2 regions of the Mesobacillus sp. S13 genome follow, and region 2 is predicted to be linked to the other one. Evidence: riboswitches for the same ligand, from Rfam matches in the RefSeq annotation. Region 2 holds a riboswitch; the other holds the start of a gene.
The links. Region 2 has a riboswitch for cyclic di-GMP ahead of LGO15_RS11235 (amidase). Riboswitches for the same ligand answer to the same signal wherever they lie in the genome.

Region 1: it holds a riboswitch for cyclic di-GMP, as region 2 does, so the genes downstream of both, LGO15_RS21780 (OmpL47-type beta-barrel domain-containing protein) here and LGO15_RS11235 (amidase) in region 2, are expected to answer to the same signal.

What each region holds. Positions count from the first base shown of each region.
Region 1 covers NZ_CP084622.1:4,255,358-4,258,574, reverse strand. The annotation lists gene fliW (flagellar assembly protein FliW) at 1-18, shown strand, start outside; gene csrA (carbon storage regulator CsrA) at 22-243, shown strand; gene LGO15_RS21785 (flagellin N-terminal helical domain-containing protein) at 389-1,156, shown strand; cyclic di-GMP riboswitch class I at 1,310-1,406, shown strand; gene LGO15_RS21780 (OmpL47-type beta-barrel domain-containing protein) at 1,482-3,217, shown strand, end outside.
Region 2 covers NZ_CP084622.1:2,185,498-2,188,714, reverse strand. The annotation lists gene LGO15_RS11235 (amidase) at 529-1,422, opposite strand; cyclic di-GMP riboswitch class I at 1,464-1,561, opposite strand; gene LGO15_RS11230 (hypothetical protein) at 1,862-2,146, opposite strand; gene LGO15_RS11225 (hypothetical protein) at 2,264-2,770, opposite strand.

The DNA.
Region 1 (3,217 bases), 2.1 Mb from region 2:
GTAGTAAAGGGGGGATAGAAGATGCTTGTATTGACTAGGAAGAATGGGGAAAGCATTAAAATTGGAGAGGACATTGAAATAACAGTGATTTCCTCAAAAAATGATCAAGTTAAACTAGGTATAAAAGCCCCCAGAAATATAGAAATATTTCGTAAAGAAATTCTTGAATTAATTCAGGAGGAAAACCAGCAAGCTTCTAAAGACATTTCTAACCTGATTATTAATTTTAAGGCACAAAAATAAAAAAAGATTTAAAAACTATTAAACAAATATATTTGTTCGACGATAATAATAGTGTAAAGGGAAATGGGCGGCCGACATTATTTCCCTGAGCTAATCATTTCGGTTCACATGGATGTGGACCAAACATTCAAGGAGGAAAAAAATAATGAGAATCAACCACAATATCGCAGCGTTAAACACGCACCGCCAGTTAGGTAATGCTAACAACGCTCAAATGAAGTCGATGGAAAAGCTATCTTCAGGTCTTCGTATCAATCGTGCAGCTGATGATGCAGCTGGTCTATCCATCTCTGAAAAAATGCGCGGTCAGGTTCGTGGATTAGAACAAGCTTCTAAGAATGCTCAAGATGGTATTTCTTACATCCAAACTGCTGAAGGTGCATTGAACGAAGTTAGTGACATGCTAGTACGTTTGAAAGAATTATCAGTACAGAAAGCTAACGGCACATACAACACTGAAGATATTGCGAACCTCGATCTTGAAATGACCCAATTGGGAACTCAAATTGATAAGATCATTTCTGATACAGAGTTTAATGGAACTAACGTATTTGCTGGTACGATTGATATTGTAATTAGTGATGATGACACCGATGTATTTGCAGTAGGTCTCACTGTTGCAGCACAAACTTTATCATCTGCCTCTGCTACATCAGCCATTGAAACTTCTATTGATACTATCAATACTGCAAGGTCCACTTTCGGTGCGCATCAGAATCGATTAGAGCACACTATCAATAACCTAAACACTACTGCAGAAAACTTAACTTCTGCAGAATCACGTATCCGAGACGTTGATATGGCAAAAGAGATGATGAACCAAACTAAGAACTCTATCCTTGCTCAAGCTTCTCAAGCTATGCTTGCTCAAGCTAACCAACAGCCGCAGGGAGTTCTTCAACTTCTTCGTTAATTTTAAACTTATGAGGTTTGTCCAATGGACAAACCTCTTTTTCTGTTGATTAATAATTGAAGAGTAACTTCTTATAAATTTCTTAAAAATAAAACTTATGGGTATAAATACCTTTTAATATTGGGTCTATTGTATTATGATAAAGTGAAATACAAGTGAAAAAGGCAAACTATGGGAAACTATAGGACGCAAAGCCACGGGCCTGTTCTACCTTACTAGTTATTTTGGTGGATGGCAGCCGGTTGCCACAAGGATACATAGCGTATTTTCTATGGACCTTGTTAAGGTCTTTTTGTTTGCCCTTTTTTCGCAAAAGGAGAGAAATATGTTTAAGAGATTATTTAAATTCCCGTCTCTAGTAGTAGTTATGCTGCTAATCGCTCAATTGGTTTTGCCAATTGGATCAGCATTCGCTAACAATGCAAGCAGTATGCTACCCCCTACGGATCTCGCTTACGTGAATCCATCCCCTGAAGATGTAAAACTCACATGGAATACTGTATATGGAGCAACTGGCTATAATGTTTATGAAATTAAAGAAGGCCAGTTGATATTGCTTGGTACGGCCAAAACAAATATTTATAGCTTGAATGATCTTCCAGAAGGCAGTTATACCTATACAATATCCACTTTGAGCGGTGAGTTCGAATCTGGGCCATCGGCTCCGATAACTTTGGATGTTGTTTATCCTTCAATGGAAGCCCCGGCAAATCTGTCTTATAAAATCCAAAATGGTAATGATATTGTCCTTGATTGGAAATCATCTCAATATGCTCAAGAGTATTCTATTTTTGAAGTCTTGGAAAATGGTGAAAATAAGCTGCTTACGACCACGACTTCAAATAGTTACAAGTTTACGAACTCAGCAGCAGGCACATATACATATTCAGTATCTGCAGCTAACCCTTATTTCGGGGAATCGGTGCTTACAGATGCTATATCAGTTGAACTTATTCACCCGGTAATGACAAAGCCGGATAATCCGACTTTCACTATTTCTAACGGAACGGATGTAACCTTAAAATGGAGCAGTGTTCCTTTTGCGAAAGGCTATAATGTCTATCAGGTAATAGAAGGACAAAAGGTATTAAAAGAAACGGTTACAACAACAAACATAAAGTTAGTGAATAAGCCTGAGGGTGATTACAAATATATCGTTCATTCCTTCAGCGACCGCTTTGGTGAATCACAAGAAGGCAGTGAAATCTCACTAACGGTTAGTCCGGTAGTAATGCAGGCCCCTAATGCTACTGCAAAAGTGCAGAACTTTAATGATATTTATATTAGCTGGGATCGAGTTGACTATGCCGACAGCTACAAAGTCTATCAAATTGTTGATGGAGAAAAAGTGCTGAAGGATACAGTTACAAGAAATTATATAAACTATCAAAAACAAGAGAGTGGCGACTATCAATTTGAAATCCACTCATATAGCGACCGTTTTGGTGAATCAGAAGATAGTGCCAAGTTAACAGTTACAGTGGAAACATATGAACTTGATGCACCGCAAAATGGTGCTGTTAATGTTAAAAATGGTAATGATTTAACCCTGACTTGGGATTCTGTTGTCAATGCCAGCAATTATAATGTCTACCAAATCATAGACGGTGTTAAGGTTTTAAAAGATTCAATTACAGGAACAACTAAAACTTTCACTAATCTCCCAGAAGGGAATTATCATTATGAAATCTTTGCTTATAATGCTCGAATCGGAGAATCAAAAGAAGGGCTTGAAATCAGTACTGCTCTTGAACATCCAGATGTTGCCCCACCTACCAATGTAGAGTATTCTGTGACCAACCCAACTAGTTTCACATTGAGCTGGGATAAGGCTGAATATGCCAACAGCTATTATGTATATCAGATTCTTGATGGAGAAAAAGTCCTGAAAAGATTTGTTTCTGGTACAAGTATCTCTTATAGCAATTTGGAAGCTGGCCAATACAAGTATGAAGTATATTCGTATTCTTCCAGATTTGGTGAATCAAAAATCGGCAGCCCAGTAGAGGTTACCCTGGACGGATATGTGATGCCGGCTCCTGAAAATATAACATATTCAAT
Region 2 (3,217 bases):
TGCAATGGATTTCAAATAGTCAAACGATTATTAGAATATTACACGAAACACTCTGGTTGGTTAAGGTCAGATTTTAAGGAACTGCATAAGTTGGGGCGATTCCAGATGTCTTCTTTTTATTGTTTCAATCACAGTCGTAATTACTAAAGAAAATAGGATTTTTGAATGAAATTAGTTAAAAAATTACCGATAAAAAAAGAATGGAAGCCCATTCTTCTCTGTTATTCGCTTATTTCCAGCTGGATTTTCGGCATTTTGTGCATATCTCTGGCTGTTACATGTGCAATGACATTGTAGTTGCTAGATTCGTCAAACATTTTTCAATGATTTTCGTTTTGAAGTAATTCTTCTTCAAAAATAGTCCCTTATTTACATATTTATCTTAGTAAATCGATTGACGTAACTGTAGGGGCACAAGAAATTCTGCAGTTAATACTCAAAATCAGGTGAAAAACCCGCTAATTACCTTTATAAGGTATTTAGCGGGTTTTTCTAAAGGTGATTTTTTTTATCCCTTTGCCAATGTTCTTAGGGAGCCATTATCATCCAACTGTGTAAATGATGAATGGCAAAAGTCACATCCGGTTGTGGATACGCACTCTTCACTAAAGAAAGCTGACTATACATATGAGCAGCACCTTCTTCATAAAAACTAACAAGATTGGCTTCTTCTGATTTGCCAGTTTCTACTCCAATCACAATGGGTTTGCCAAGAGAGGAAGCATATTGTACTTCATTTCTCACTAGCTCAATAATTCCGTTTCCTCCTGCAGCCTGATCGCGGTATGCCATTATAGTCGTAAAGCTTGTTGTCTTAATCGCCCAATTAGCTAAATTACCTTTCCCGTAAGTATTGCTGTAGGCAATTTCATCAAACCAGAAAGGAATATCGATTCCAAATGTAAGTCCAAGTTGTTCTGAAGTAATAGCAGCATGATTGATAATATTTTGATATGCAAGTACAGTATTCTTGAATTTAGAGTTCCAGCCACTATATAGGTATGGCTCTATATCTAAATGAATACCAGTAAATCTTTGTGTCTGTGAGGCTGATTTTTGGTAGTTCCCCACCCAATTAAAGAATTCCTTAGAATAAGCAGAACCTTTAGAGGAAACCCATTGTGGTGAGCCATCTAAAGCGTGTATTTCTATGCCTTTTTCAGTTGCTTTTTGAATAAATGTTTTATAAGTATTGAAAGGGATGTCTTTATTAACTTGAAGGTAAATTTGCTTAACTTGATTGTTTCCTGCGAATGAAAGGATCTCGTTTCCTTGCGTAGCAATCGTTGAAGTATTCCAAAGCCATGTTGCCGTTGGAACTCCTGCGTTAGCATGAGCTTTAATGGGTTGAGAAAGGGTTTGAAGAGGACCAAAACCCATAAGTAAGACAAGACTTAATAAGAGGTATTTATTGATATTCATATTCTCCGCTCCTTATAATGGCCAAGACACCATTTTGGGAGTCTGGCAACCTGGCAACCATATGCAAAGGAAATATCTCTTTACACTAAGGCCCATGGCTTTGCGTCCTTGCCTTTCAACAAGTTTGCCTTTATCAGTTTTTTATTTAATTTGAGTATATCCTGTCCTAAAAACAATTGGAATCAATTTTTTTGAACTATTTCCAAAAAACAAAGTACAATACTTAGTCTTGTTCACATTATTGGGTAGGATAAAAATAACATGCATTGGATTGCTTTTTCACGTTGGCACTTCACAAGAGAACCCGTTACTGCATGTTGGCGTAGTACTTTTTTATAGTATCATACAACTTCAATGCGCATACCTTGTTATTGAATATACGCACCTTTTGTTATTCATAAAGGCCTGCACATTATATAAATGAAAGGACAAAAAGTCATTATTTCCTGCGTATTCTTTCTAAAAATATAGGTGCTATATTTAGTAAGATCGAAACAATCGTCAAAAACCATAATGCCCTTGCCATACCAGGTACTACATCCGCCAAAGCCGCCCAATCTTCTACTTTTACCCACCGAGATACATAACTGTAATCTGCACAAAGTGTTAATGCTGTAAATGATAATCCCATCGCCATCGCAAGCTTGTAATCCTTCCCTGCTGAATACATATAAAGATTTATAAACGTTGCTACTATTGCAATGACCCCAAATATTACCCACATAACTATACCTCCGTATATTTTTAGCCGTTTGTTGAATAAGGCATTCAACAAATTGTTCCTCAATCCTTCTTGCATGATCGAACCCTTAATTAAAATATAAACTTTACAAATAAACATCTATTCAAGTGGTTTAAGTAGATCCTCTATTAATTTGTTTGATATGTTTAAAGCTTCTTTTCTATTTGTTGCAGGTCCAGATATTAATAGCCCGCCTTTAGGGTCCCATTCATATGTGGCATTATCACTTACAGACTCAAGCAGTTCGTAAACGATAATAGTTAGCTCACTTAAATCCTTATTTATATAAAAAAAGCCGTAGGGGGAATCCCCGATTAATAAAGAGCCGCCGTTTTCAATAAAAACCACTTCTACTTCCTTCTTATCAATGATAATATTTTTTGGCAACTCTCCTTTTATATCTATGGTTCCTTTAAAACGATCTTGGTTAAAAATTTTTCTATACAATTTACCTTTAATAGTAATTGTAACTTCTTCATTTAATTGATTGCTTTTATTTCCAACTCCGTAAACGATTCCTTCAAATGCTTGATTGATTTCTTTGGGTAAGGAATACCAAACCCAAAAGCTAACTATACCTATAAGAAATATGAAACCTAATAACAACTTCTTTCGATTTATTGGAATACAGCCCCCTAATTACAATAATCCATGTATCAAATAAATCACTGAACCTAATGGTGGAATGAGTTGCAAATCCATCTCCTCATTTCCAGTTACAATATGTATCGATTTATGATTATTTTTATTTTCATTGATATTTTTTCTTCCTAAAGATTAAGTCTATAATGAAAGCGGTAATCAATGATATAGCTGAAAGTAAGATAAAATCGTACTAACTACAGCGGCTAATAACCATCCATTCCCCAACCATATATATGCCCAGCCAAATATACCAATGATTCCGAAGGATAAAGCTATGTAATACTTCAGCCTGCTTTTATCTGGAAAGTATAAGTTTATAGCATAATAAATTAATGAAATAATGAAGGTAAAGGCGATGATTAGGAAAGCATCCATGGAAAGACTCCTTACGTAGCAGCTGTTTTATAC